Regions from separate parts of the Modestobacter marinus genome, predicted to be linked through region 2. Evidence: riboswitches for the same ligand, from Rfam matches in the RefSeq annotation. Region 2 holds a riboswitch; each other region holds the start of a gene.
The links. A riboswitch is a leader RNA that binds a small molecule or an ion and turns the genes downstream of it on or off. The one in region 2 is predicted to bind cyclic di-AMP.

Region 1: linked by a shared signal. The riboswitch ahead of FB380_RS16855 (VldE C-terminal domain-containing protein) and the one ahead of FB380_RS24485 (LysM peptidoglycan-binding domain-containing protein) in region 2 are both predicted to bind cyclic di-AMP.
Region 3: linked by a shared signal. The riboswitch ahead of FB380_RS15785 (aggregation-promoting factor C-terminal-like domain-containing protein) and the one ahead of FB380_RS24485 (LysM peptidoglycan-binding domain-containing protein) in region 2 are both predicted to bind cyclic di-AMP.
Region 4: linked by a shared signal. The riboswitch ahead of FB380_RS18125 (VldE C-terminal domain-containing protein) and the one ahead of FB380_RS24485 (LysM peptidoglycan-binding domain-containing protein) in region 2 are both predicted to bind cyclic di-AMP.

What each region holds. Positions count from the first base shown of each region.
Region 1 covers NZ_JAAMPA010000002.1:176,405-183,682, reverse strand. Annotated here, with positions in the region: gene FB380_RS16865 (protein adenylyltransferase SelO) at 1-1,242, shown strand, start outside; gene FB380_RS16860 (alpha/beta hydrolase) at 1,281-2,108, opposite strand; gene FB380_RS16855 (VldE C-terminal domain-containing protein) at 2,157-3,050, opposite strand; cyclic di-AMP (ydaO/yuaA leader) riboswitch at 3,072-3,223, opposite strand; gene FB380_RS25550 (quinone oxidoreductase family protein) at 3,380-4,354, opposite strand; gene FB380_RS16845 (hypothetical protein) at 4,359-4,718, opposite strand; gene FB380_RS16840 (DODA-type extradiol aromatic ring-opening family dioxygenase) at 4,715-5,596, opposite strand; gene FB380_RS16835 (citryl-CoA lyase) at 5,589-6,413, opposite strand; gene FB380_RS16830 (CaiB/BaiF CoA transferase family protein) at 6,410-7,278, opposite strand, start outside.
Region 2 covers NZ_JAAMPA010000001.1:1,037,198-1,044,475, reverse strand. Annotated here, with positions in the region: gene FB380_RS04875 (ATP-binding protein) at 1-1,428, opposite strand, end outside; gene FB380_RS24485 (LysM peptidoglycan-binding domain-containing protein) at 1,731-2,588, opposite strand; cyclic di-AMP (ydaO/yuaA leader) riboswitch at 2,596-2,733, opposite strand; gene FB380_RS04865 (cytochrome P450) at 2,982-4,193, opposite strand; gene FB380_RS04860 (DUF5926 family protein) at 4,298-5,236, shown strand; gene FB380_RS04855 (cytochrome c oxidase assembly protein) at 5,328-6,311, shown strand; gene FB380_RS04850 (sigma-70 family RNA polymerase sigma factor) at 6,336-6,890, opposite strand; gene FB380_RS04845 (zf-HC2 domain-containing protein) at 6,938-7,278, shown strand, end outside.
Region 3 covers NZ_JAAMPA010000001.1:3,368,550-3,375,827, reverse strand. Annotated here, with positions in the region: gene FB380_RS15800 (serine hydrolase domain-containing protein) at 1-1,094, opposite strand, end outside; gene mftD (pre-mycofactocin synthase MftD) at 1,179-2,411, opposite strand; gene FB380_RS15790 (YceI family protein) at 2,561-3,160, opposite strand; gene FB380_RS15785 (aggregation-promoting factor C-terminal-like domain-containing protein) at 3,310-4,209, opposite strand; cyclic di-AMP (ydaO/yuaA leader) riboswitch at 4,226-4,373, opposite strand; gene FB380_RS15780 (class I SAM-dependent methyltransferase) at 4,578-5,225, opposite strand; gene FB380_RS15775 (universal stress protein) at 5,230-5,784, opposite strand; gene FB380_RS15770 (cupin domain-containing protein) at 6,000-6,392, shown strand; gene FB380_RS15765 (Dyp-type peroxidase) at 6,426-7,278, shown strand, end outside.
Region 4 covers NZ_JAAMPA010000002.1:447,765-455,042, forward strand. Annotated here, with positions in the region: gene FB380_RS18110 (cupin domain-containing protein) at 1-636, opposite strand, end outside; gene FB380_RS18115 (glycoside hydrolase family 3 protein) at 921-3,374, shown strand; gene FB380_RS18120 (threonine/serine exporter family protein) at 3,470-4,873, opposite strand; cyclic di-AMP (ydaO/yuaA leader) riboswitch at 5,225-5,340, shown strand; gene FB380_RS18125 (VldE C-terminal domain-containing protein) at 5,343-6,293, shown strand; gene FB380_RS18130 (cytochrome P450) at 6,612-7,278, shown strand, end outside.

The DNA of each region.
Region 1 (7,278 bases), on a different contig from region 2:
GCCCAGGGCTACGCCGGGCACCAGTTCGGCGGTTTCGTCCCGCGGCTCGGCGACGGCCGGGCGCTGCTGCTCGGTGAGCTGACCGACGCCGACGGCCGGCTGCGCGACCTGCACCTCAAGGGCTCCGGGCGCACGCCGTTCGCCCGCGGCGGCGACGGGCTGGCCGCGGTCGGCCCGATGCTGCGCGAGTACGTGATCAGCGAGGCGATGCACGCCCTCGGCATCCCCACCACCCGTTCGCTCGCCGTCGTCTCCACCGGGCGCGCGGTGCGCCGGGAGACCCTGCTGCCCGGCGCCGTCCTCGCCCGGGTGGCGAGCAGCCACCTGCGCGTGGGCAGCTTCCAGTACGCCCGGGTCAGCGGCGAGCCCGAGCTGCTGCGCCGGCTGGCCGACCACGCGATCAGCCGGCACCACCCCGAGGGCGCGCAGGCCGAGGACCCGTACCTCGCGCTGTTCGCCGCGGTGGTCACCGCGCAGGCGGAGCTGGTGGCCCGGTGGATGCAGGTGGGCTTCGTGCACGGGGTGATGAACACCGACAACATGACCATCTCCGGCGAGACCATCGACTACGGGCCGTGCGCCTTCCTGGAGGCCCACGACCCGGCCACGGTCTACAGCTCCATCGACACCGGCGGGCGCTACGCCTACGGCAACCAGCCGATCGTCGCCGAGTGGGACCTGGCCCGGCTCGCCGAGGCGATGCTGCCGCTGTTCGCCGAGGAGCAGGAGCGGGCGATCGAGCTCGCGGTCGAGGCGCTGGGGCGCTTCCGGCCGCAGTACGACGCGGCCTGGTCGGCCGGGATGCGGGCCAAGCTGGGCCTCCCCGACGGCCTGGAGGACGCGGTGGCCGCGCCGCTGGTCGAGGAGTTCCTCGCGCTGCTGCAGGCCGGCCACGTCGACCACACGTCCGCGTTCCGCCTGCTCGGCGCCGCCGCCCGCGGTGACGTCGACCCGGTGCGCAACCTGTTCCTCGACCTGGCCACCTTCGACGCGTGGGCGGAGCGCTGGCGCGCGCTGGCCCCGGACGCCGACGGCATGGACCGGGTGAACCCGGTGTACGTCCCGCGCAACCACCTCGTCGAGGAGGCGCTCAGCGCGGCGACCGCGGGCGACCTGGCGCCGCTGGGCCCCCTGCTGGACGCCGTGACCCACCCGTACACCGAGCGACCGGACCTGGCGCGGTACGCCGCCCCCGCCCCCGCCGACTTCGGCGCCACCTACCAGACCTTCTGCGGCACCTGACCCCCCACCCCCCACCACCAAAATGGCCATTTTGGTGGTCAGGTGCCGGTCGTCAGCCGGGCGAGTTCGACGACGGCGGCGACCAGTTGGTCGCCGTCCAGCAGGACGGCGTCGTTGTGGTCGGCGCCGCGTGCCTCGACCGTGCGGTGCAGCTGCCCGGCGGCAGCGGCCACCGCTTTGCTCTGCTCCGGCGGCACGATCGAGTCGGCGGTGCCGAGGACGACGGTGGTGGGCACCTCGACCCGGGCGACCTGCTCGGCCACCGGGTAGCGGTCGCGCAGCAGCAGCCGGACCGGCAGGAACGGATAGTGCTCGCGGCCGACCGCGGCCAGGTCGACGAACGGCGAGCGCAGGACCAGTCCGGCCGGCGGGTGCGCCACGGCCAGCTCGGTGACGACGGCGGCGCCCAGGCTCTCCCCGTAGTAGAGCAGCCGGTTCGCAGAGACCCCGCCCTCGGCCAGCAGCCAGTCCCGCGCCGCACGGACGTCCAGCGCCAGCCCGGCCTCGGTCGGGCTGCCCGGGTTGCCGCCGTACCCGCGGTAGTCGAACAGCAGCACCGCCAGTCCAGCGGCCGACAGAGCCCGAGCCAGCGGTGCCCGGACAGCGCGGTGACCGCCGTTGCCGTTGGCCACCAGCACCGCGGGGGCGTCGGCCGTCGGGCCGGGCACGAACCAGGCACCGAGGGCCAGCCCGTCGGCGGTGGTCAGCTCGACGTCCCGACTACCGGGGACGGCGTCGGCGGCGGCCGGGACGGGACCGTCGTCGGGCAGGTAGATCAGGCGGCGCTGGAACGTCCAGAGCAGGCCGACCACCACGACCAGGACGATGACACCGATGAGCGCGGCCCGGAGCACCGACCGCAACACGACCCCATCGTCGTCGTCCTGGGCCGCCCCGGCCAGCGCCAAGGTCGCCTAGCGGTAGTTGACGTGCGGGTGGTCGAAGTGGTTCGCCGTCACGCTGCCCCGGTCCTCCATCTGCTTCCAGGAGCCGCCGGGCGAGGAGAGCATCCGCTGCTCCCAGATGATGTAGTCCACGCCGAGCTCGGCCCAGTTCGCGATGTGGTAGGCGACGATCGCGTCGCCGAGCGCGGAGTCGGACATGACCATGTAGTCCACCGCCAGCCCCGACGGGTGACCGTGCGGGTCGGCGGCGCTGGGCCGGGTGCCGCCCAGAGTGATCGAGCCGGCGCCGGGCACGTTGCTGACCACGGCGTTCGCGGCGGCCTGCGCCTGCGGCTTGATCGGGCCGGCGGTGTTGTTGATCTTCGCGATCGTGGACACCGCGGTACCGGCCGCTGCGGCTGCGGGCTGGGCCGCGGCACTGGCCCGCGCCGGAGCCGGCTTCGCGGCGGCCGCCTGGGCCTCGGCGGCGGCCGCGGCCTCGGCGGCGACGCGAGCCGCCTCTGCCTCCGCGGCGGCTGCGGCCTCGGCCTCGGCGGCCACGCGGGCGGCCTCGGCCTCCGCGGCCTGCTGGTCGAGCACGGCCTGGTCGGCTGCCACCTGCGCCTGCTGGGCGGCGGTCTGCTCGGCCTCCCGGGTGGCCCGGCTGGCCGCGAGCTCCTCGAGCGGCCGGAGGTCCTCGACCCCGTCCACGGCGTTGGACCCGGCGGCCAGGCCCAGCTGCTCGGCGACGCTGACCGGCTCGGACGCCACGGGGTCCGCCTGGGCCGCCGGACCGACTCCGACGACGACGTTGACCAGGACGGCCCCGGCCGCCGCGACACCCAGGTAGAGCCCGGGGCGGCGGATGCCGGCCGGCGAACGCCGGTGGCTGGCGGAGCGGGAGGTGGTGGTGCGGGCGCGCATGGGCAGGAGTGCTCCGTACAGGTGTCTTCCGATGGCCGCCTACCAGGTCAGCTGACGGGTTCGGGCGGGAAGCAGCCCTACCCGCTCCGGACGGTTGCCCGGAGGCGGGATTCACCCCAGTGGTGCGGTGGGTCCCCGGCTCGCCCCGGAGGGCGACTCGGCGGCGTCCGGTCGGGCTCCCCGGGCGGGGACGTGGCGACCGACTGGACCGAGCCAACGTAGCTGCGTGATCGAATCGTGACAATCCGCCCCGGGCAGTTCATCGGGTGATGCTCCTCGCGTTGCCCACCGGTCACACCCGTCCCGTACGTCTCCACCGGCGCGTCCGGTCAGGGCTCGGACAGGTCCACGACCGACCGGCTCCCGCTGCCCGCCGCCGTGGCCGCCCAGGCCTCCTGGACCCGCGCCAGCGGCAGGACGGCGTGCTCCACCCGGAGCTGCCCGGCCGCGGCGTGCCGCAGCACCGCGGTGAGCGCGGCGGCCCGCTGCTCGCCGGTGAGCGCGTTGTTCGTGTAGCCGAGGACGTCGATGCTGCGGCTGCGCAGCACGGCGGAGGAGAACTCGGCGGCGTCCCCGGCCGCGCCACCCAGGTTGACCAGCCGCCCCCCGGGCGCCAGTACCGAGCAGGCCGCCGCGGCCACGGCACCGAACACCGGGTCGACGACGAGGTCGACGTCGGAGCCGACCGCCTGCCGGATCCGCGCGGCCAGGTCGTCGCCGTCCCCGGTCAGGACGACGTCCTCGGCGCCGGCCCGGCGAGCCCGGTCGGCCGCGGAGGCCGACCGGCAGACCCCGACCACCCGCGAGGCCCCGAGCGCGCGGGCGGCCCCCAGCGCGGCCTGGCCGACCGCGCCGCCGGCACCGAGCACCAGCACCCGCTCCCCCGGCCGGAGGCGCCCCCGCCAGGTCAGCGCCATCCAGCCGGCCACCGCCGAGAGACCCAGTGCCGCCACGACCGGGTCGGGCAGGTCCCCGGCGAGCGGGACGACGTCGGCGTCCGGCACGGCGCAGAGCTCACCCAGGCTGCCGTCGCCCGGGCTCATCCCCGCCGAGGTGGCGAACCAGACCCGGGTCCCGGGGGCCAGCAGCCCCGACGACACCACGACCCCGACCCCCTGCACCCCGGGGACGTAGGGCACAGCCGGGCGGCCGAAGTACGACGTCCCGGAGGCGCAGAGCAGGTCCAGCGGCACGACCGGGGCGGCGGTCACCCGGACCAGGGTCTGCCCCTTCCCGGGCACCGGGTCCGGGTGCTCCGCCAGGGTCGGCGGCGCACCCGGCTCGGTCAGGACGGCGGCGCGCACCGGCTCAGGTCGCGATGTCGGGGTACGGCATGGAGATGTGCTCCATCGCCCTGCCGTAGGCGCGCTGGTACTCCATCGGCCCGTGGTCGCGCTCGAACATCGCGATGAACAGCGTGAGCGTCAGGAAGGGGTGCGCGCCCATCTGGAACAGCGCGACGTGGTCGTGCTCGGCCAGCGCGCGGCGCTCATCGTCGGTGAAGGCCAGCCAGGTGGTCTTCTCGGCGGGGATGCAGTTGAGCATGGTGTTGGCCATCTCCTGCTCCCACCAGGTGACCGTGCCGGCCGGGTCCTCCCGGTACCGCTCGGTCAGCTCGGGGTCGCGGTCGACGGTGAACAGGAACTTGTCCAGCAGGTACTTGCTCATGCCGACACCCCGCTGCCGCTCGGGACCCCGTTGGGGTACCAGGTGAAGTAGGCCTCCATGGTGTGGAACAGGTCGAGGGTGTCGACGTGGTCGGCCTTCGCGCCCTCGCCGGCCACGCCCATCATCAGCATGAAGTCCATGAACCCGTGGGTGGCGTTGCCCGGGTGGTGCAGGGACTCCAGGGACACCTCGGCCAGGCAGCCCTCGATGTCCCCGCTGGCGATCCACTCGACGGCCTTGCGGTCGAACTCCGGGTCTGGCCCGTGCTCCCCGAACTGGCGGGGCCCGCCCAGCTCCAGGGACAGGTGCCCGGTGCCGATCACCGCCACCCGCTTGTCGCTCTCCCAGGACTCGACCATCTCCCGGATCGCCCGGCCGAGTGCGACGAAGCGCTTCGGCTGGGGCAGCGGCGGGGCGAAGATGTTGGTGTAGACCGGCACGATCGGCAGGTCCGCCTGCGGGCGGAGGGTGATGATCGGGCAGGTGATGCTGTGGTCGATCCGCAGCTCGTTGCTGAACGCCAGGTCGAAGTCGCGGTCCAGCCCGTCGCGCAGCAGGTGCGCCGCGAGGTCCTCCTCGCCGCGCAGCGTCATCTTCGGCAGCCCGAACTCGCGCTCCTCGTTGTGGAAGTTGGCGTCGAAGAACGGCGCCTTGCCCACGAGGAACTGCGGCATGTTGTCCAGCCACAGCTGGTGGAAGTGGTCGCTGCCCACCATCACCAGGACGTCGGGCTCGGCGCGGGTCAGCGTCTCGCGGAACGCCTCGATCTTCGCCACCCACTCGTCGGCGAACGGCGGCCGGTCGGCACCGGTGGCGGTGCTGGCCCGGTAGTAGAAGGGGTGGTGGGTGGACGCGATGACCGCGGCCAGTTCAGCCATGACTGTCTCCGTTGAGGTCAGGGACGTACGGGTCGGGGGCGACGGACCGGTTGTTGAGGTCCACGGACAGGAAGACGTCGTTGGCCACCGGGTGCCGCAGCTCCTCGGCCAGCTGCCCGATCAGCCCGGCGGTGCGGGCCAGCAGGGCGAAGCCGCGCAGCAGCTCCAGCGGCAGGCCCAGGTCGGCGAGCACAGCACCGCACACGCCGGCGCCGTTGAGCGGCAGGGTCTTGCCGAGCACCTGGGGGTGCACCCGGCCGATCGCGGCGAACAGCGAGAGGTGCGGGCCGAACAGCCCCTCCTCGGTGGCGATCTGGAACAGCCGCGGGGTGCGCGGGTCGCCGTCCTTGTGCACGTGGTGGCCGAGCCCGGGCACGAAGCGCCGCGCCGCCCGCTGGGCGGTCACCGTCTCCAGGGCCAGGGCGTCCCAGCCGGCGTCGTCGGTCGGCAGCTCGCCGTCCACGCCGGTCAGCACGTCGTCGAGGAACCGGCCGGAGTCCTCGGTGACGCCGAGGAAGCGTGAGCCGCCACCGAGCAGGCCGGCGGCGAGCGCGCCCTGCACCGAGTCCGGCGCCGACAGGTAGGTGAGCCGGGTGACGATCGCGGTGGGGGTGAAGCCGTGGTCGGCGAGCGCGGCCAGCACCGCCTCGAAGACCCGGGTCTCCCCCGGCGTGGGCCGCCGCTGGGTGGCCAGCCAGAAGGCCAGCTCGCCGAAGCCGACGGTGCCCATGACGTCACGGGCCAGGTCGGTGCCCAGCAGCGTGATCGACTCACGGCTGGAGGCGCCCAGCGCGGTCGGGTACTCGGGGGTGGTCACGCGTCCTCCTCGGTGGCCAGCCACCGTCGCAGCTCGGCGCCGTGCTCGTCCAGGGCCGGCGGCGGCAGTCGGTAGTCGGCCGGGGTCTCGGAGAAGGTGATCGGGTGGCGCACCGAGGGCACCGCCGCCGTCCCCTCCCCCACGGTCACCACCGGGTCCAGGCCGATCGACTCGGCGAAGGCGACGCCCTGGTCGACGGTGTTGATCGGCCCGCAGGGCACGCCGGCGGCGATGATGTCGGTGAACCAGTCCTGCTTGGTGCGGGTGCGCAGCCGCTCCACCAGCAGCGGGCGCAGTTCGTCCCGGTTGGCCGTGCGGTCCTCGTTGCGGGCGAAGCGCGGGTCGTCGGCCAGCTCCGGCACGCCGAGCACCTCGACCAGCCGGCGGAACTGGCCGTTGTTGCCGGCGGTGATGATCAGGTCCCCGTCGGCGCAGGGCAGCGGCTCGTATGGGAACAGGCTGGGGTGGCTGTTGCCCATCCGGAACGGGACGACGCCGCCGGCGACGACGGCGCTGGCGTGGTTGACCAGCCCGGACAGCGCCGAGGAGAGCAGGTTGACCTCGACGTGCTGGCCGCGCCCGGTCTCGTGCCGCACGTTGAGCGCCGACAGCACGCCGATGGTGGCGTGCAGGCCGGCCATCACGTCGAAGACCGAGATCCCGGCCCGGAACGGCTCGCCCTCGGGGTCGCCGGTGAGGCTCATCAGGCCGGAGATGGCCTGCACGATCAGGTCGTAGCCGGGCAGCTGCGCGCCACCGGGCTGCGGGCCGAAGCCGGTGATCGAGGCGTAGACGACGCCGGGGTTCGTCGCGCTGACCGTCGCATAGTCCAGGCCGAAGCGGCCCAGCCCGCCGGTCTTGAAGT
Region 2 (7,278 bases):
GATGAGGGCGTAAACATCGTCGCTCAGCCGTCGGAGCGCGTCGGCGGCCTCGTCGATGGTCTTCTGGATTACGGGTGCGATGTCCTTCGCGCGAACGGTCGCGTGCGAGCGCAGATAGTCGATGGTTAGAGCAGCATCAGTGTCCTCTCTGACGTCGTCAGGAAGGTTGGCCATCAGTGAGGCAACTCTCGTCACGGGTGCGCCGCCGGATAGGACGACACGGACTGCCCCACCCCGACTCGTGAAGCCAGGCGGCTTGTGACCGGCTCTCACCATGGTGCGGACCATCACATCCACACCAGTTCCCGCCCGCTCCGCCAGACGCAAGACTCGCAAAGCATCCGCGAGTCTTCGGTTTCGCGGCTTGGAGCTGTGCGTCAGCAGATTGTCTTCCGTGACTCCAAAGACGAGCTCCCCAGGGCTGACGACAACTAGCTGCGAGGGACTGTGTTCGATGACTGTCTGGTCAGGTAGTCGGTAGTCGCGGTGTGCAACGGCATTGACGACGGCCTCTCTGACGGCAGCGCGGGGAATGGTCTCGAGCTGTTGCTGAACGCCACTGGCAAGCGTGACCGGAGTTGTTTCGTTCGCGGCGTCGACATCGCGTAGGCATTCACGAATAGTCAGGAGAAGGGGCAATGCGTGCACCTCGGGAGGGCGGGTCAATGCACCGCCGGGGGTTCGTTTCCGCAAGTACTGGATGGTTGGGTTGGGGGCCGCCTGCTGTCGCGTGAAGAGCAGGGCGCCTGCCCTTAGCAGGCGGCCATCGTCGTCAAGAACTCCGCATTCGCGGAGCAGGTCCTCATTGCTCAACGTGGCTCTGCGTCGGCTCTGGTCATCGCCAGCCTGCTCAAGCAGGCGCCTTGCCTCTTCGATGGCAGTCTCAGCGACGTCCTTCATGGTCCAGTTCGTCAGTTCGGCCGACCAGTCGTAATTGCGCCGTTCATCGCGGACTGCCCCCTCTCGCTCGGGGGTCATTGGCTCGCAGTGGTCGGAGATCCGTTCCCTCAGCTTTCCGCCGACCCGGTGCAGGTCAAAGCCCGGCTCGACCAGGAGGACCAGAATCTCTGCTGACCCAGCCGGGCGCCGCTCGGCCGACACGACCAGGTTCGGCGAGGTCAGTTGCCAGATGCGGTGCCGAAGGTCGTCCTCGTCCAGAGACGGCGGCAATCCGACGAAGGCAGCGGGCCCGGCTGCGTCGTCGTCGACACCGACGACGATCGCTCCTCCGCGAGCGTTGGCCATGCACGCCGCGGCCTCGGCTAGGTCGGCAGCTCCGGCTTTCAGCGAGTCTCGATCGTTGGCAGCCGGCTCCTTGTACTCCTTGAAGTCTAAGTACTGCGATTCAAGGTCGCCGGGTCGTGCGCCAGCCGAGATGGCCTTCAAGGCGTCAGAAACCGCACGGCTGGCCGCGGCGGGTGTCGTCATGCGGTATTACTACACCCTGTCTTGACAGGGAGCAATAAAACTCGACCGTTTGGTCCGACAGCAACGTGGGAGGCGGGCCCGGCTCGCTTCCGTCGGCTGTCAGGGGCGGGCTGACTGGGCAGCCTGCAGTGATGAACTTCCGGCGGCGCCGGATCTCAGTCAGTGCCCCGATGACAGGCCATGACGACGCCCCGGCCGGTAGCCCGGCCGGGGCGTCGTCGTCGCCGGTGGTCCGGTCACCCGGACCGCCGGCCGGGTGGGTCAGCGCGGGACCGCGCCGACCCACCCGCCGCGCTGGTCGATCAGTACCAGTTGTTGGCCTGGAAGTGCGCCCACGCGGCGCACGGGGTGCCGTAGCGCTCGCTGATGTAGTCCAGCCCCCAGGTGATCTGGGTCGCCGGGTTGGTGCGCCAGTCCGGGCCGGCCGAGGCCATCTTCGACCCGGGCAGCGCCTGCGGGATGCCGTAGGCGCTGGAGGTCGGGTTGTCGGCCGTGGTCTGCCAGTTGCTCTCCTTGGTCCACAGGTTGTCCAGGCAGGTGAACTCGCCCGGGCCCCAGCCGCGCTCGGCGACCATGGCCCGGCCGATGGACCGGTTGTCACCGGTGGCGGTCCGGTCGGCGCTGCGGCTGGCGGCCTGCTCGACCGGGCGGCTGGGCGCCGGGGCCGCAGGGGCTGCCGGGGCTGCCCCGCCGAGGGTGAGGGTCTGCCCGACGCGGAGCACGTTCGGGTCGCCGCCGATGGTGCCGCTGTTGGCGGCGTAGAGCGCCTGCCACGTGGTGCCGTGCTGGGCGGCGATCTTGTTGAGCGTGTCGCCGGAGCGCACGACGTAGGTGCCGGACGCCGGCGCCGGTGCGGCCGCCGGGGCCGCGCCGCCGCCGATGGTCAGCACCTGGCCGACGCGGAGCACGTCCGGGTTGCCGCCGATGGTGCCGCTGTTGGCGGTGTAGATGCTCTGCCAGGTGGTGCCGTGACCGGCGGCCAGCTTGCTGAGCGTGTCCCCGGGAGCCACGGTGTGGCTGCCGGTGTGGGCCTGGGCCGGTGCGATGACCCCGAAGGACATCGCCGCAGCCGCCGCGACCACCATGGCCGGGCGCGCCGCGGAAGCGAAGGCGGAACGCCCGGTGGAGCGGTCACGCCGTGCCGTGAAGCGATTGAGCATGGGTGTGTGTGCCTCTCGCCGCCTGCGGAGTTAGCTGTCGGGTTCGGGCGAGAGCTGCCCGGCCGCATGATGCGGCTTCACCCCAAGGCCCGAGGGCCTGGTCCTGCGAGGTGGGTCCCCCGCGCCTGCCCGTGGTCTCTGATGTCCGGGCGGCGGTGGGCAGGTTCGGCGGTGCCGTCGTCCGGAGCCCGCCGTGCGGCGGACTGCCCAACGGTAGGCAGACCGTCGTCCCGGGGTGCCGGTCGACGGTGACCTTTCCCCGGCTCTCCGAGGCGGCCAGTACCAGCGGTGACGGATCACGGACGCGGTGTGGACAACACTTCTCTGGTCGTTTCTTCGCGCAACGGCATGCCAGGGCCCATGGTGGGTACGGCAGGCCGCTCGGTCGACGGCTCAGCGGGCGGTGAGCACGACCGGCAGCTCCTGGAGACCGCGGATGACGAACTCGGGACGGCGCCGGGCCGGGCGGGCCAGCTCCAGCCGGGAGGTGCGGCCCAGCAGCGCGCCGAAGGAGGCCTGCAGCTCCACCCGGGCCAGCGGGGCGCCGATGCAGAAGTGCACCCCGGCGCCGAAGGAGATGTGCGGGTTGTCCGCGCGCCCGACGTCGAGGGTGTCGGGGTCGGCGAAGACGGCCGGGTCGCGGTTCGCGCTGCCCAGCAGGGCGGCGATCTTCTGACCCCACTCGACGGTGACCCCGCCGACCTCGGCGTCGGCGGTGGCGGTGCGCTCGAACAGCTGCAGCGGTGAGTCGAAGCGCATCAGCTCCTCGATCGCCGTCGGCAGCAGGCCCGGGTCCGCGCGCAGCCGGGCCAGCTCGTCCGGGTGCTCCAGCAGCGCCAGCAGGCCGTTGCCGCTGACGTTGACCGTCGCCTCGTGGCCGGCGTTGAGCAGCAGGATGCAGGTGGTGACCAGCTCGTCCTCGGTGAGCCGGTCGCCCTCGGCGTCGCGCACCGTGACCAGGTGGGTGAGCAGGTCCTCACCCGGCGCGGTCCGCCGCTCGGCGGCCAGCTCGCGCAGGTAGGCGACGAACTCGGCGGCGGCCCGCTCGGCGTCGGCCTCGACCTCCGTCGTCCGGCCGTACTCGTACATCTTCACGATCGCGTTCGACCATGGCCGCAGCAGCGGCCGGTCGGCCGCCGGCACCCCGAGCAGCTCGGCGATGACCGCGACCGGCAGCTCCTCGGCCATGCCGGAGAGCACGTCGACGTCGTCCTGCCCGGCGGAGCGCTCGACCAGGGAGTCGACCAGGGAGTCGGCCAGCTCCTGCACCCACGGCCGCAGCCGCTCCACGTGCCCGCGTGCGAACGCCGCGCTGATCAGCCGGCGCAGCCGGGTGTGCGTGGGCGGCTCCATCTCCAGGATGGCGTTTCGGTGGATCAGGTTGAAGCTCTCGAACCGCTCGGCGGGGGTCCGGTCCGACCAGATCCGGCCCAGCCGCCGGTCACGCAGGACGGCGTTGGCCTCGGCGTGGCCGAGCGCCAGCCACATGCCCTGCCGCTCGTCCCACTGCACCGGCCCGGCGGCGCGGGCCACGGCGAACGCCGGGTAGGGGTCGGCGACGAACGCGGGGTCGGTCAGGTCCAACGGGGCGGCAACCGGTGTCACCGGCAGCAGGGTACGGAACGGCCCGGCCGGCCTCCTGCCTCGTCGGGCTCGCGCCTGCCAGGCTCGGCGGGAACGGTGGACCCGGGCCACATACGCTCGCGTGCATGGCCCGCTCCACGACCCGCCGCCGTCCCGCCGCCCCCGCCGCGGCCGCCGGCGAGACCAACCCGAAGGCGCCCTGCCCCTGTGGCTCCGGCCGCCGCTACAAGCACTGCCACGGCTCCGGCTACGGCCAGCCCGTGCTCCGCCCGTTCGAGGGCCTCCCCGGCGAGGTCGACTGGGTGGCGCTGCGCGAGCTCGTGCCGGCTGCCACGGCCGCGCTGACCACCACGGACGGCCGCTCGGTCACGCTGGCCAGCGTGCTCCCCGGCGGCACCCCCGCCCTGGTCCGGGCCAACGGCGAGATCCTGCTCGGCGTCCAGCTGCAGACCTCCTCCGACGACGTCAGCCGCGACCTCGGCACCGCGCTCGCCGCCGCGCTGGAGGCCCCGGCCGGTGCCCCCGTCGACCCGGGCCCCATCGGTGCCGCCGGTTCGGCCGGGCCGCGGCTGCAGGAGCTGCTGGACCTCTCGGCGCCGTTCGAGGTCACCGTGCACGACGACTTCGACTTCTGGCTGGAGGGCGCCGACGTCGACGCGACCGCCCGCGCGAGCCTCCGGCAGGCCAACGACATGGTGATGCCCACGGTGCGGCTGGCCGGGCTGGAGGCCGCCTACTGGTGCCGGCCGACCACCGAGCGCGGCCACGTGCGCTGGGTGCGCCCCGAGCCGGAGGAGGCGCTGCTGGACGCCCTGGCCCGGCTCGGCGCCGCCGAGCAGCTGAGCCTGGGGGAGGGCACCCGTTACGCCGGCGCCTTCCGCGCCCTGGGCCTCGTCGTCCCGGTGTGGGACGTGCCCGGTGAGGTGCCCGGCGCCGAGTGGGCCGGCCCCTCGGCGGAGCTGCACTCCCGGCTGGAGGCCGCGCTGGCGGTCACCGAGCCGCTGACCGCCGACGAGCGGCGGGCACGCGCCGGGCTGCTGTCCCGGCAGGTCACGCTCCGCTGAGCTCGGGGCCCGGCTCCCTCGCCGACTGCGGCGGAGGGGCCGGGCCAGGCCTACCGTGGGGGCCGCACAGCGGCGCGGGGAGAGGACTGACGTGGGGCACGAACACGGCGGCATGGGGATGCACGTCCCGGAGCTGCCGCCGACCACCGGCCGGGTGCTGGGGCTGGACCTGGCCGCCGCCTCGCCGGTCGCCTGGCTCGCCGTGCTGCTGGCCGTCGGCTACCTGGTGGGGCTGTGGCGGCTGCACCGCCGGGGGGTGCGCTGGGCGCCGTCCCGCACGATCGCGTGGCTGATCGGCTGCGCCGTCCTGTTCCACGTGACCGCCAGCGGCCTGCAGAGCTACGGGATGGTGCTGTTCAGCCTGCACATGGTGCAGCACATGGTGCTCAGCATGATCATCCCGTTGCTGCTGCTGATCGGTGCCCCGGTCACCCTGATGCTGCGTGCCCTCCCCGCGGCGCAGGGGCCTGCCGGGATGCCGCGGCGGGCGCTGCTCGGCGCGCTGCACAGCCGGCTGGGCCGGCTGGTCTCCTCACCGTTCTTCACCATCCCGCTGTTCATCGCCAGCCTCTACGGCGTCTACTTCACCCCGCTGTTCGACGACCTCATGGCGACGACGGTCGGGCACACGTTCATGCTGCTGCACTTCCTGGTCACCGGGCTGCTGTTCTTCGGCCCGATCATGGCCATCGACCCGTGGCCCCGGCGCTCCGGGCACGGCGCCCGGATGCTGGAGCTGCTGCTGCCCGCCCCGTTCCACGCCTTCTTCGGCGTGATCGTGATGATGAGCAGCTCGGTGCTGCTGACCAGCTACGCCACCCCGCCGGAGTCCTGGGGCATCGACCCGCTCTACGACCAGGGTGCGGCCGGCGGCATCGCCTGGTCCTTCGGCGAGTTCCCCACCGTGCTGGTGCTGGCGGTCGTCTTCTTCCAGTGGACCCGTTCGGAGGAGCGCGCGAACCGGGCCGCCGACCGGGTGCGGGACCGGGCGATCGCCCGTGGGGAGAGCGGCGAGGACCCGGAGCTGGTGGCCTACAACGAGCGGCTGCGCCGGCTGGCGGCCCAGCACCCCTGATCGCTGGGGGGCGCGGGTCCGGCCCTAGGAGGGGCGGCGGGTGCGTGGGTGGTCGGCGGCGACCAGGGCCTCGACCAGGTCCGCGCGGGCCCGGGCCACCCGTGAGCGGATCGTGCCGATCGGGCAGCCCACCACCTCGGCGGCCTCGGCGTAGGGCAACCCGATCAGCTGGGTGAGCACGAAGGCCTCCCGGCGCTCGGGCTCCAGCCGGTCCAGCACGTCCTGCGCGGCGACCGACCCGCCCACCTCGTCGTCGGGCACCTCGCGGACCAGGTCGGCCAGGTCGGTGTCGTCGGAGACCAGCACCAGGCCGCGGCGCTTCCGGGCCCGCAGGTGGTCGGCGCAGACCCGGCGGGCGATCGACAGCAGCCAGGTGCGCAACGACGAGCGGCCCTCGAAGCCGCGCAGCGCCGGCAGCGCCCGCAGGAACGTCTCCTGGGTGAGGTCCTCGGCGGCCTGGCGGTCGGCCAGGTGCGCGCACAGCCGCCACACGTCGGTCTGCGTCTCCCGGATCAGCGCGGCCTGCGCCAGCGTGTCGCCCTCGGCTGCGCGGGCAGCGAGACGTTCCAGCTGCCCCACGTGGACCCTCCGGGAACTCTGCGGTCGTCGGCGGCGACTATGCCACCGTGAGCTGTGCAGCCTGTCGTGAGGCGGTCTCCGCCGGCCTGGACGGCGAGTCCCCGGGTGCGCCGCAGACCTGGGTGGACGAGCACCTGGGCCGGTGCCCGGCCTGCCGCGGGTGGGCTGAGGCCGCCGCGGAGGTGACCCGGCGGGCCCGGTTGACCCCGGTCGCGGCGATGCCCGACGTGACCGCCGCGGTGCTGGGCCGGCTGCCGGCGGCACCGCCGGCGGCCCGCTCCCGGGCGTGGCTGGACGCGGCGCTGCGGCTCGCCCTGCTGGCCGTCGGCGCCGGGCAGCTGGCGATCAGCCTGCCGACGCTGCTCGGGGGCGGTGCTGCGCAGACCGC
Region 3 (7,278 bases), 2.3 Mb from region 2:
TCCGGACCGGCCATGCCGGCGTTGGTCAGCAGCACCCCGACCAGGTCCCGGTCCGGGTCGGCGTAGCCGGTCGTGCCGGTGCCGCCGTCCCAGCCGAACCGGCCCGGCTGGGCCCACGGCGGGCCCGGTTCGACCTGCACGCCGACCTGGAGGCCCCAGGAACAGCCGGGGCCGAGGAACTCGGCGGCCTCCGCCCGCTGCGCCGTGGTGAGCGCGCCGGTGGTCATGGCGGCGACCGAGCCGGGGCCCAGCAGCGGCCCGCCCCCGTCGGCCAGGGCGCTGAGGAGGGTCAGCACGTCCGGCGCGCTGGAGACCAGCCCGGCCGCCAGCCCCTCGAACTCCGGTGGCCGGGACGACCGCCCGTCCGCCGGGTCGAGGAGCTCGACGCCGTCGCCGGCCGGCAGGTACGCGGGCCCGAGCCGGGCGGGGTCGGCCGCCCAGAAGCCGGTGTCGGTCAGGCCCAGCGGGCCGGTGACCCGGTCGCGCAGCAGGTCGTGCAGCGGGCAGCCGGCGACCCGGGTCAGCAGCACCGACAGCACCTCGGTGCTGAGCTGGTAGAGCCAGCTGGCGCCCGGCTGCGCGGCCAGGGGCAGCTCCCCCAGCCGGGCCAGGTACTCCTCGTGCGTCAGCTCCGGCGGCAGGGGCCCCGCCCCGAGGCCGGCCGCGACCACGGCCCGGTCCAGTGGCGAGTCGTCCCAGAGGGCGCCGAAGCCGGGTGTGCTGGTCAGCAGGTGGCGCACGGTGATCGGGCGTTCGGTGGGCACCGTGTCCGCCAGCGCGCCGGCCCGGTCGCGCAGCACCCTCGGCTCGGCGAGCTCGGGCAGCCAGCGGTCGACCGGGGCGTCGAGGTCCAGCAGACCGTCCTCGGCCAGGGACAGGGTGAGCACGCCGGCGAACGGCTTGGACAGCGACGCCAGCCGGTACAGCGAGTCCGGGCCCACCCGCGTGGCGCCCGCCGGGTCGAGGCACCCGCCGGTGCGCACCTCGACCTCGCCGCGGTACCGCACCGCGGCGGCGTAGCCGGGCAGCCGGCCGCTCTCCACCCGGGCCTCGAGCAACGACCAGACGGTGACGAACCGGGACAGGTCCGACATGGGGTCCTCCTGCGTCCGAGGGGTGCACTCAGCAGGGAGGACCGCGGCGGCCGGTCGAAGTCATCGCACCGGCCGCCGGCACCGTCAGGCGGTGGTGCCCTTGCCCGCGGACCGCTGCGCCTCCGGGGCGTCGGCGCCGTCCTCGCCGAGGTGGCGCTCGAAGTGCGGCGGGACGACGAGGTCGGCCGGGCTGAGCTCGTCGATCGAGGTGTGGCCCAGGCCGACGAGGGCCGAGCCGAGGCCGTCGCGCAGGAGGTCCAGCACGTTGCCCACCCCGGCCTCGCCGTTGGCGGCCAGCCCCCACAGGTAGGCGCGGCCGATCATCACCGCCTTGGCGCCCAGGGCGAGGGCCTTCGCGACGTCGCCCCCGCGGCGGATGCCGCCGTCCATCAGCACCTCGACCTGGTCGCCCACGGCCTCGGCGACCGCGGGCAGCGCGCGGATCGCGGCCGGGGTGCCGTCGAGGTTGTTGCCCCCGTGGTTGGAGACCGAGATCGCGGTGACCCCGGCGTCCACGGCGCGCTTGGCGTCGTCCACGCGCATGACGCCCTTGAGCATGAACGGCTGGTCACCCCACAGCTCGCGGAGCCACGCGACGTCCTCCCAGGTGGGCATGGGCGACTGCATCCACTGGCCGTAGGCCTCGAAGAAGGTCGGCGCCTTCTCGCCGGGGGTGCCGACCATGTTCGGCACGGTGAGGTCGGGCAGCTTCCTGGTCTTGGCGAACTCCCACAGCCAGCGGGGCTTCAGCGCGACCTGGGGCGCGTACCGGCGCACCGCCTCGAGGTCGATCCGCTCGGGGATGAAGGGGCTCCCCCAGTCCCGGCCGTAGGCGAACGACCAGTCCAGGGTGGCGATCAGCCCGGCGGCCCCGGCCCGGCGGGCGCGCTCGACCTTGGCGGCCATCAGGTCGCGGTCACCGACCCAGTACAGCTGGAAGAAGGTCTGCGGGTTGGCCGCGATGACCTCCTCCATCGGCTTGCTGGCCATCGAGGACAGCCCCATGGCGGTGCCGCGGGAGGCCGCGGCCCGGGCGACGGCGACCTCACCGTCGGGGTCGACCGCCTGGACGCCGGTCGGGCTGATCAGCACCGGCAGCGCGACGTCCTGCCCCATGACGCGGGTGGCCATCTGCTTGTCGTTGCTCAGCCCGGCGGTGTGCGGCGCGAAGCCCAGCTCGGCGAAGGCGGCGAGGTTGTCCTCCGCGGTGAGCCCCCGTTCGGAGCCGGCGACCAGCGCACCGTAGACGCCCTTGGGCAGCCGGCGCTTCGCCCGCCGCTGTGCCTCCGCCACCGACTCGAACCACGCGTTCGCCATCTGTGGACCCCCTGCTGCTCGACCCGTCCCGGCCGACACCGTCGTCGGCCGGGGTCGCCGCCGCAGGCGTCGTCCGGGACGACGGCACCCTGCGTGGCACTGAGTGCCACCCTAGCGGCAGGGAGTGTGCTGGGACACAGCCCGCGGGGTCAGGAGTCCTTGATCGCCGAGACGTCGAACTCCACCTGGACCCGGTCGCTGACCAGCACGCCACCGGTGTCGAGCATCGCGTTCCAGGTGAGGTCCCACTCGCTGCGCTTGATCGCCAGCGCGCCCTCGAAGCCGACCCGCATGTTGCCGAACGGGTCCAGCGCCGAGCCGGTGAGGGTGAAGTCGATCGAGACCGGCCGGGTGACCGCCTTGATCGTGAGGTCGCCGGTGACCCGGTAGACGTCCCGGTCGACCTGCTCGACCGCCGTGGAGACGAACACCATCTCCGGGTGCTGCTCGACGTCCAGGAAGTCGGCCGAGCGCAGGTGCGCGTCCCGGTCCGGGGTGCCGGTGTCGATGCTCGCGGTCGCGATCCGCAGCTGCACGCTGCTGGCCGCCGGCGTCGCGACGTCCAGGTGGGCGGTGCCGGAGAAGTCGGTGAAGGCACCCCGCACGGTGGTCACCATGGCGTGCCGGGCCCGGACGCCGATCCGGGTGTGCGTGACGTCGACGGTGTAGTCGCCGGTCACGTCTGCCAGGGCGCTGGTGGCGGCGTCGAAGTCCGTCGCGGCGCCCTCGGGTGCGCGGTGCTTGCCCACGGGTCAGCGCTCCTCTTCTCGGTGGTCGAACTGTTCGATCCTCCCCGATGGTCCCGCGCCGGCGCACAGGTGGGCCACCGGTACGCGGCCCGGGCGCAGCGAGGCCCGGGTCCCGCGGGACCCGGGCCTCGCTGCGGAGCGCCGGTGGCTCAGTACCAGCCCTTGGCCTTCGAGTGCGCCCACGCGCCGCACGGCGAGCCGTAGCGGTTCTCGATGTAGATCAGCCCGGCGTCGATCTGCCGGTAGCCGTCGGAGGTCTTGGCGATCCCGGTGCTCGCCCAGGTGGAGTCCAGGAACTGCGGGATGCCGTAGGCGGTGCTGTTCGGGTTCTGGGCGTTGGGGTTCCAGCCGCTCTCCTTGCCCCAGAGGCTCTCCAGGCAGGAGAACTCCGCCTGGTCACCCCCGAGCTTGCCCAGGGCGTAGTCCTGGAAGGAGCCGGAGCCGGACGACGCGGCCGGGGCCGCCGCCGGCGCGCGGGCGGGGGCGGGCGCGGCCGGCGCGGGCGCGCGGGCGGCGGCCCGCTCGGCCGCAGCCGCCTCCTCCGCGGCCTGGGCCTCCGCGGCGGCCTGCGCCTCGGCGGCGATCCGGGCCTCCTCCGCGGCCTGGGCCTCGGCGGCGAGCCGGGCGGCCTCGGCGGCCTGGGCGTCCAGCACCGCCTGGTCGGCGGCGGCCTGCGCCTGCGCGGCGGCGACCTGCGCGGCCTCGCGCTGACTGCGGTTGGCCGCCAGCTGGCCGAGCCGGTCGGTCAGCCGACCGTCGGCGACGGCGGTACCGGTCTGCTGCGAGCCCAGGTCGAGCTGGGAGGCGATGCCGGCGGGCTCGACGGCGGCCTCGGCCCGGGCGTCCGGCTCCGCGCCGACGAGGACGTTGACCAGGATCGCGCCGGCGGCGGCGACGCCGAGGTACAGGGTGGGCCGGCGGAGGCCACCGGGGGGCTGACGACGGGTGCGCCGGGCGATCGGCGCCTCCTCGGCACCGGCCGGGAGCGGGAGCACCTCGGTGGCGGGCAACTGCTCGTCCGACGAGGACACGGTGGTGCGACGGGACATCGAGAGAGGGGCTCCGTGGGTCTTCCGCGGCCGCCTACCGGGTCAGCTGACGGGTTCGGGCGGGAAGGCGCCCTACCCGGCCGGGCGGTGCCCGGGCGGGATTCACCCCAGTGGTGCGGTGGGTCCCCGGTTCGCTGCGAGCAGCGACTCGGCGGCATCCGGTGCGGGCTCCCCGGGTGGGGACGAGACGTCCGACCGGACCCGGCCAAGGTAGAGGCCGTGACCCGCTCGTGACAATGCCCGGCGCCGGACTCGTCGACATCTGCCACGTTCGCCCTGGTCACCGCCGAACCAGTGGGGCACATGTGACGGAGCACCCAGGACAGCCGCCCCGCTGGAGCACCAGGGCGGTCGCCCCGTGGGTGCTCTCAGGGGAGCCGCCACACCGTCGTCCGGCGCACCCCACCCCCGGCGGCGTCGGGCACGTCGTACTCCGCCTGGGCGAGCAGCCCCTCCTTCGGGACGTACGCGCGCCCGGGGTCGCCCAGCAGCACGGTGGCCCCGCGCAGCCAGGCCGCCCCGAGGAAGGGCAACACCCGCGCGGTCATCTCGCGGTCGTAGCAGACGTCGCCGGCCAAGACGACGTCGATCTCCGGCAGCTCCTCGTCGAGCACGTCGCCGACGACCTCGACGCCGGTGACCCCGTTCACCTCGGCGTTCAGCCCGACCGCCGCGTGCGAGTACGGGTCGACGTCGCTGGCCAGCACCCCGCCGGCGCCGGCCAGCAGCGCGGCGACGGCGACCAGGCCGCTGCCGGCCCCCAGGTCCAGGACCCGGCGGCCGGCGACGAGCTCCGGGTAGTCGAGGACGTGCCGGGCCAGGGCCTGCCCGCCCGGCCAGGCCGCGGCCCAGAACGGCGGGTCCTCGCCGGCGCCGCCGCCCTCGGTCTCCATCGCCTCCCACAGGGCGACGACGTCGTCGGCGACGTGCAGCTGCACCTCGGGGACGAGGGAGGGGCGGTCCAGCCGGGTGTGCGCCCGCAGGAAGGCCGGTGGGACGGGCTGCTGGACCACCACGCGGTCAGGCCTTGTGCTGGGTGCGCACGACGGTCACCGGGCACGGGGCGTGCCGGGTGACCTGGTCGCTGACCGAGCCGAGCAGCAGCCCGGCGAAGCCGCCCCGCCCGCGGGCGCCGACAACGAGGAGGTCGGCGTGCTGGGCCGCCTCGATCAGGGAGCGCACCGGCGCGGCGTGCACGACGTGGCAGCTGACCGCACGGGCGCGCTCCGCGCCCAGCGCGGCCCGGACGTCGGCCTCCAGGTCGGCCTGCACCGCCTGCTCGTACTCGCTGATCGGCGGGACGTAGCCCGGCTCCCAGCTGGCCGGCTGCGGTGCGGTGGCGATCCGCCAGCCGCGGACGACGTGCAGCGGCCACGAGGCGCGCTCGGCCAGGCCGGCCGCCCACTGGAGCGCCTCCTGGGCGCAGTCGGAGCCGTCGTGCCCGACGACGACGCCGCCGTCCACCACGGCACGCGTCGAGACCTCACCCTCGACCCCGGCCAGTTCGGTGGCCGCCTCGTCCCGCTCGGCCGTGAGGGCTGCGTCCCCCGGCTGGTCTCCTGGCTGCTGCGTCAACGCCGTCCTCCTGTGCTCGTCCGTCCGTGCTCTGCCGGTACCCGGCACCGGACAGCCTCTCCCACCGGCCGGGAGAACGGCAGGGTCGGAGGGCCTGACCGGCTCGTGTCGCCCGACCGGCGGGCTCGGATCGCGCCGGAGGCCGCACTGCTCTTCACTTCTCCTGGGCCGGCGCACGCCGGCAGGAACGACTGGATCGAGGAGGAACGGCAGCCATGGAGCACTTCACCATCGCCACCGTCGCCGAGGAGAGCGCCGACTTCCGTCGGGTGCTGTGGACCGGCGAGCACACCCAGCTGGTGATCATGACGATCCCGCCGGGCGGGGAGATCGGCGAGGAGGTGCACGAGGAGATCGACCAGATCCTCACCTTCGTCAGCGGCACCGGCCAGGCCGTCGTGGGCGGGCAGAAGAAGAACGTCGCGCAGGGTGACCTCGTCGTCGTCCCCGCCGGCAAGAAGCACAACTTCCTCAACACCGGCGTGAACCCGCTGGTGCTCTACACGGTCTACGGCCCGCCGGAGCACGCCGACAAGGCCGTGCACAAGACCAAGGAGGAGGCCGACGCGCTCGAGGAGGCCGGCAAGGACGAGCCGCCGACCAGCTGAGCCCGGGGTGTGCCGATCGGGCAGGCTGACCGCGTGACGACGCAGCCGGGCATCTTCGCCCTCGGCACCCCCGAGCACTGCTACCTGGAGCTGGACCTCGAGCCCGGCTGCTCCGCGGCGGACCTGGTCCGCGGGGTGGCCGGGCTCACCGGTCCGCTGTCCTCCACCGGCGGGGTGAACCTGGTGGTCGGCTTCCGGCCGGAGCTGTGGGCCGCGGTCGCACCGGACGACGCCCCGGCGGACGCCGCGGGCTGGACCGAGGACCTCGTCGGCGCCGGCCGCTACCGGATGCCGGCCACCCAGCACGACGCCTGGCTCTGGGTCGCCGGCGGGGACCGGACGGCGGTGTTCGACAACGCCCGCGCCGTGCTCGCCGCGCTGGCGGGCGTGGCCCGGGTGGGCGCGGAGGTCACCGGGTGGCTGTACCGGCACGACCGGGACCTGACCGGTTTCATCGACGGCACGGAGAACCCGTCGCTACTGACCGCCGCCGAGGTCGCGGCGGTGCCGGCGGGTGAGCCGGGCGCGGGGGCCAGCATCGTGCTGTACCAGCTGTGGCGGCACGACACCGCGACCTGGGAGAGCCTGGGCGTGCACGGCCAGGAGATGATGATGGGCCGGACGAAGCCCGACAGCGTCGAGCTGCCCGAGGACGTGATGCTGCCCAGCGCGCACGTCGCCCGCACGTCCGTCGAGGTGGACGGCGAGGAGAAGCAGGTCTTCCGGCGCAACGTGGCCTACGGCGGGGTCACCGACCACGGGACGGCGTTCGTCGGGTTCGCCCGCGACCAGTGGCGGCTGACCGAGATGCTCCGCCGGATGGCCGGGGCGACCGACGGGATCCGCGACGGGCTCACCGGCTACCTGACCCCGCTGACCGGCGCCT
Region 4 (7,278 bases), on a different contig from region 2:
GCCCCACAGCCGCTCGTTGTCCGACCGCTCCGGGGTCCGCCTGTCCCGCACCTCCTCCGGCCCGAACTCGAAGAAGCCCTGGTCGGTCTGTGCGACGAAGGGGATGTCCAGGCCGTCGAGCCAGGCCATCGGGGTGTCGGAGACGTTCTGGTGGCCGTGGAAGTGCCAGCCCGGGGTCAGCAGCAGGTCACCCCGGCGCATGGCGACCGGGTCACCGTCCACGACGGTCCACACGCCCTCGCCCTCCAGCACGAACCGGAAGGCCGACTGCGAGTGCCGGTGCTCGGGAGCGTGCTCGCGCGGGCCGAGGTACTGGATGGCAGCCCACAGCGTCGGGGTGGTGTACGGATCGCCGGGCAGCCCCGGGTTGCCCAGGCTGATCGCCCGCCGCTCCCCGCCCCGTCCGACCGGCACGAGCTCTGCACTGCGCGCCGCCAGCGGGTACAGCTCGGCCCACCGCCAGCGGTGCGGGACCGCCGTCGGCCGCGGGGTGGAGGGCATGAGCCCCTCCCTCGTCGTCCACAGCGGGGTCATCCCCACGGCGTCGAGGTCCCGGTACAGCTCGGCGAGCCGGGCCTGGTGCGCGGGGCTGTCGAAGTCCGGCGGTGCAGCGGCCGGGTGGTCCAGTGCGGTCACAACGGGTCTCCTCCGGGGGTCTGCCCGAGCGAGGGGCGGGCACCGGGCCGCGTGGCCGGGCCCGTCACCAGGGGCGAACGGGACGCTAGGACGACGTTCGGGGCTGCTCAACGAACGGCCGACACCGTTCGGCTCTGCCGAACGCCGCCATCGGGCCGAGGAACGTCCCGCCCGCGGCCGAACTCATACCTACCGAATGCTCGGTAAGGCGCTAGGGTGGGCCAGGTCACTCCCTCCCTCCGCACCAGCGCCCGCGCCGGCGCCGGCTCGACCGAACGGATCCCATGACGCACACCCCGGCCCGCGCCCACCTGGACCTCGCCGACGCGCTGGCGGCGCTGACCCTCGAGGAGAAGGTGCAGCTGCTCACCGGCCGCGACTTCTGGACCACCTGGCCCATCGAGCGGATCGGACTGCGTCGCATCCTGGTCTCCGACGGCCCCTCCGGGGTCCGCGGCGAGGTCTGGGACGAGCGCGACCCGTCGCTGAACCTGCCGTCGGCCACCGCGCTGGCCGCTTCCTGGGACCCCGACATCGCCCGCCGCTACGGCGCCGCCGCCGCGGTCGAGGCCCGGCGCAAGGGCGTCGACGTCGTGCTCGGCCCGACGATCAACCTGCACCGCTCCCCCGTCGGCGGCCGGCACTTCGAGGCCTTCAGCGAGGACCCGGTGCTCACCGGCGAGCTCGCCGCCGCCTACGTCACCGGCGTGCAGGACAACGGGGTCGGCGCGACGCCGAAGCACTACGTGGCCAACGACTTCGAGACCGACCGCTTCACCGCCGACGTCCGGGCCGACGAGCGCACGCTGCGCGAGCTGTACCTGCTGGCGTTCGAGAAGTCGGTCACCGAGGCCCACGCCTGGGTGGTGATGAGCGCCTACAACTCCGTCAACGGCGCCACGGTCACCGAGAACGAGCTGCTGGAGACCCCGCTGAACAGCGAGTGGGGGTTCGACGGCGTGGTGATCAGCGACTGGACGGCGGTCCGCAGCCTGGCGTCCGCGACGGCGTCGCAGGACCTGGTGATGCCCGGCCCGGACGGGCCGTGGGGCGATGCGCTGGTCGCCGCGGTCCGCGCCGGGGAGATCGCCGAGGACGTCGTCGACCGCAAGGTGCTGCGCATCCTGACCCTGGCCCAGCGGGTCGGGGCGCTGGGCGACTCGTCCCCCGCGGAGCCGGTCTGGGTGGAGGACGGCATCGCGTTCACCCGCGAGGCGGCCGTCGAGGGCACCGTGCTGCTGGAGAACCGGGGCGACCTGCCCTGGGACGCCGCTGCGCTGCGCTCGGTCGCGGTCATCGGCAACAACGCGGCGGCCGCCCGCACCCAGGGCGGCGGCAGCGCCACCGTCGTCCCCGAGTCCACGGTCTCCCCGCTGGACGGCCTGCGGGCCGCGCTCCCCGGCGTGGACGTCGGCTACTCCCTCGGCGCGGTCGTGCAGAACGGGGTCGTCGAGCTGCCGCTGGGCCAGCTGACCAACCCGGTCAGCGGCACACCGGGGCTGCGCGCCCGGTTCCTGGCCGCCGACGGCACCGAGCTGTTCGGCGAGGACCGCCGGGCGAGCGACCTCGTGTACTTCGGCGGCGACGCGCCCATCGAGGCAGCCGCCAGCTACGAGCTGACCACCCGCTGGACCCCCACCGAGTCGGGCACGGTGCGGCTCGGGTGCGCCCTGGTGGGCCGGGCGCAGGTCCACGTCGACGGCGAGCTGCTGCTCGACGAGACCCTCATCCCGGTCGGCACCGACCTCGGCGCGGCGTTCCTGAGCCCGCCGACCGCGTCGACAGAGGTGCGGCTGACCGCCGGCACCCCCCTGGACGTCCGGCTGGTCCTCGACCTCGGCGACCGCGTCGGCTTCAACTCCCGCGCGATGTCCCTGCGGCTGGGCACCGAGCCCGCCGACGCCGACCCCGACGCCCTGATCGCCGAGGCCGCCCGCGCCGCGGCCGCCGCCGACGTGGCGCTGGTGGTCGTCGGCACGAACTCGGTGGTGGAGTCCGAGGGCTACGACCGGGAGTCCCTGGCCCTGCCGGGCCGGCAGGACGACCTCGTCCGCGCCGTCGTCGCGGCCAACCCGCGCACCGTCGTGCTGGTCAACGCCGGGGCCCCGGTGCTGATGCCCTGGCGGGAGGAGGTCGCTGCCCTGCTGGTCGGCTGGTTCGGCGGGCAGGAGTTCGGGAACGCGGTCGCCGACGTCCTGCTGGGGCTGGCCGAGCCGGGCGGGCGACTGCCGACCACCTGGCCGGCGTCCGAGGCCGACGTGCCGGTGCTCGACTGCACGCCGGTCGACGGGGTCGTCGAGTACGCCGAGGGGGTCCACATCGGATACCGCGCCTGGCTGCGCGCCGGCGCCGCACCGGCGTACTGGTTCGGCAGCGGGCGGGGCTACACGACCTTCGAGCTGACCGGTGGCGACGCCCCGACCGTGGCCGCGCCCGGCGAGACGGTGACCGTGACGGTCGAGGTGACCAACACCGGCGAGCACGACGGCAAGGAGGTGGTGCAGGTCTACGCCGAGCGGCCGGACTCCGTCGTGGACCGTCCGGTGCGGTGGCTGGTCGGTTCGGCCGCCGTGCGCGTCCCCGCCGGGCAGGCCGCGCGGGTCGACGTCGCGGTGGACACCCGGTACCTGGCGCACTGGGCCGACGGCTGGCAGTACGAGTCCGGGCCCTTCCGCCTCCGCGCCGGCACCTCGGCCGTGATGCTGCCCTGCGAGTGGACCGTGCAGCTGCACGGCTGACCGGGAGGACCCGGCTGCTCCCCTCCGGGAGCAGCCGGGCGCCGCGCCGCCACGTCCCACCTCGGCTCAGGAGCGCACGATCCGCCCGGGGCTGTTCAGTGGGCGCTGGTCGCGTGGCGCCGCACCCGGCGGTCGAAGCGGTCCCGCCGGCCACCCAGCGGCCGGCCGAGGTAGCGGCCCAGCACGACCCCGGCGGCCAGCGCCAGGCCGATCGCCGCCGCCCCCACGAGCGCGTTCACCCCACTCCCCACGTCGCCCTCCACGACCACCGCGAAGAGCCCCCGGTAGATCGCCAGCCCGGGCAGCAGCGGGACGATGCCGCAGACCGCGACGAGCAGCGGCGGGATGCGCAGCCGATCGGTGAGCGTCTCACCACAGAAGCCGACCACGACGGCCGCCGCCGCGCTCGCCACCGCCTCACCGGCACCGGACGCGGCCGCCACCGACGACGTCGTCCACGCCAGCGCGCCGGCCACCGTGGCCACCGCGATCGCGACCGGGCGGGCGTGCGAGGCCAGCGCCCAGGACGCGGCCATCCCGGCCGCCGCGACCAGCGCCACGACGGAGGGCACGGTCGACGTCCCGGGGTCCAGCACCCGCAGCGGCACCTCCGCCCGCTGCGCCAGGTCCAGCACGGCGGCGATGCCGACGACGATGCCGGTGGTCAACGTGAGCACCTCGAAGGCCCGGGCCGCGGCGGTGACCGGGAACCCGCTGATCGCGTCCTCCGCGGCGCCCACGAAGGAGAGGCCGGCCAGGAGGACCACGATCCCGGCGGCGACGACCAGCGAGGTGCGCACCTCGACCTCGCCGACGACGAGGAGGACGGCGGCCCCGGTGGCCACCGCCGCGCCGGCGACCTGCTGGAAGAACATCGGGAGCCCGCGCCGGTCGAGCGCCCGGATGGTCAGCTCGATGGCGGCCGTCGTGACCGCCGCGACCAGGGCCACCAGCCAGCCGCCACCGAGCAGGACGGCGACGCACGCCGCCACACCCGACCAGCCCAGTGCGTGGATCGGCCGACGGTAGGGGTGCGGCGCGGACAGGACGTCGTCCAGCTGGCGGTGCGCCTCCTCCAGGCCCAGGCCTGCCGTCTTGAGCTCCGCCGCCAGGTCGGTGATGCCCTGGAGCCGGGTGTAGTCCAGACCCCGCGGCCGCACGATGCGCATCAGCATGATCGGCGGGACGTCGTCCGGGTCGTAGCTGATCGTCAGCGAGGTGAACGTGATGTCGACCTGGCAGTCGGTGAGCCCGTAGCCCGCCGCCACGCGCAGCACCGTTGCGGTGACGTCGGCGGCCGAGGCACCGACCGCCATCATCGACTCCCCGATGCGCAGGGCCAGGCCGAGCGCCGAGCGCGCGGTGCCCGCGTCGACCCGGCTGGGCTGGGCCCGGAGGGCCAGCGGTGCCGTCGGCGGACCGGACCCGGAGATCGCCTTCCGCGCCCGGTCCGGCAGGCGCGCGAACCGCCGGCTGCGGTCCTGGGTCACGGGGTTCATCACGGTCAGGTTACGGAGCGGCGCGGCAGGCGGGCCGCTCCCCGACCACGGTCGGGCCGTGGCCTTCCCCACAGCGCGCCCGCACCCCGCAGGCGCGGTGCCCCGAGGCGGGGTGCATGGCCCATCGCGTGGCCGGAACCGGTGCCGGACACGCGCTCGGCGCCCCTCGATCCGCCCCGGACGGCGTGCCGTCGGCGGCACGCCGAGGACGTGACGATCGTCACGGAGACAGCCCACCTGCCCGTCCATAACGTTCCGGTCACGCCGACATCGTGGGCGTGGCGCCGGTCCGCTCAACCCTGCCTGCCGGCCGCCATCCAGGACTCTCAGGGCAGGGGTGGGGGACCCACTACACCCGGCGCGCCGACACATCGGTGGGCGCGCCTCGGGGTGAAGCCGGCACCGCCGGCCGGGCACCGATCGCCCGAACCCGACAGCTAACCCCTCCGGCGGTGATCGGAGATCACTCATGCCCAAGCACAGCCCGTCCCGCTTCGTCCGCCTCCCGGTCGTCGCGGGCGCCTCCCTCGTCACGCTCGGCCTCCTCAGCACCCCGGCCCTGGCCCACACCACCCCGGCACCCGAGGCCTCCCCCGCCCAGGTGGACCGGCACACCGCCGAGCAGGGCGACCCGGCCGCGGCGGGGAACCGGCACTCCTGGCGGGAGCTCTACCAGCGCCACATCGCCGCCTTCGGCGGCGGGGACACCGGGGCGCTGACCCCGGGGCAGCTGCGGTTCCTGCTCGGCTCGGAGGACGGTCCTGTCCCGACCGCCCCGGCACCCGAGATCGCCCCGGAGGTCGTCGCGGCACCTGAGGCCACCCCGGCACCGGAGGTCGTCGCGGCACCCGAGGTCGTCGCTCCGGCCCCCGAGGTCATCGCGGTACCCGAGGTCGTCGTCCCGGCACCGGAGGTCGTCGTCCCCGAGGTCGTCGTGCCGGAGGTCGTCGTGCCGGAGGTCGTCGTGCCGGAGGTCGTCGTGCCGGAGGTCGTCGTGGCCCCGGCGCCCGCCCCGGCACCGGTCCCCGCAGTCGTCGTCGCCGCGCCGTCGGGGCAGGCCCAGATCACCAACAGCGCGGGTCCCGTGCAGCCGCGGGCCCAGGCCGCCGCGGACGCCGTCGTGCGCGACGTCCCGGGCGCCGCCGGCATCACCATCGGTGGGACGCGGGCCAGCGCGACCGACCCGAACGGCCACCCCTCCGGCCGGGCACTGGACTACATGGTGATGTCCGACGCCGCGCTCGGGGACGCCATCGTCGCCTACCACATCGCCAACTGGGACACCCTCGGCGTGGAGTACGTCATCTGGCAGCAGCGCATCCTCACCTCGCCGACCGGTTCCTGGAGCCCGATGGCTGACCGCGGGAGCCCGACGGCCAACCACATGGACCACCCGCACGTGAACTACCTGGCGGGCTGAGCCTCCCGGCTCCGCTCCACCGGGAACCCACGGTGCCCCTCTGCCCGCGTGCAGGCAGGGGGGCACCGTGCTGTCCGCCCCCGGAGGGCCGCCGACGGTCTCCGGTCGTCCGCATGGGATGGTCGGGTCAGCGCCCACCGCCACGGAACGGAGCGCCACGGCTCGGCAGCGTCGAGGTCGACGGCGCGGGGCCCGTGGACCCGACGGGGTGGCACGGTGGACGTCGCGGCGATCAGCACCCGGCGCCGGTCGGGGTCGCCCGCCGGTGGGCCCGGCGGAGCTGACGTCACGCCGGTGCCCGGACGACGACGAGGGATCATGTCCACGACCGACTCAGCACCACGCAGCTCCGGGCGTCGCCGCGTGCGGCGGACCGTGGCCCTGACCACCCGGCCGGCGAAGCGGCGGACGAGCGGCTGGCCGCGGCGCCAGCGCAGCGCCCGGGCGGTGGCCCGGGCCTGGCTGGGGCGCATGGTGGAAGGACGGATCCGCCGGAAGGGCATCGACCTCTCCGAGCTGGCCTTCTTCCCGGAGAGCGCCCGGCTCCCCCTGCTGCGGCACGGCGTGGACCCGGTCCCCGAGCTCGCCGCGCTGCGCGCCCGCTGCCCGGTGGAGCGGCTCGACCTGCCGATGGGGCTGACGGCCCACCTGGTGACCGGGTACGAGCAGGCCCGCACCGTCCTGAGCGACCGTGACTCCTACAGCAACGACATCCGGCACCTGTTCGGTGACGCCGGGCCGGGGTCGACGGCCGACGTCGGCGGCCTGGGCTTCACCGACGCGCCGCTGCACACCCGGCTGCGCAAGCTGGTGGCCCCCGAGTTCACACGCCGCCGGCTGGACCGGCTGGAGCCCACGGTCGAGGCGATCGTCACCCGCCGGCTGGACGAGCTCGCCGCCGCCGGGTCACCGGCGGACCTGGCCGAGCACGTCTCCTGGCGGGTCCCCATGGACGTGATCTGCGGGTTGCTGGGGCTGGACGACG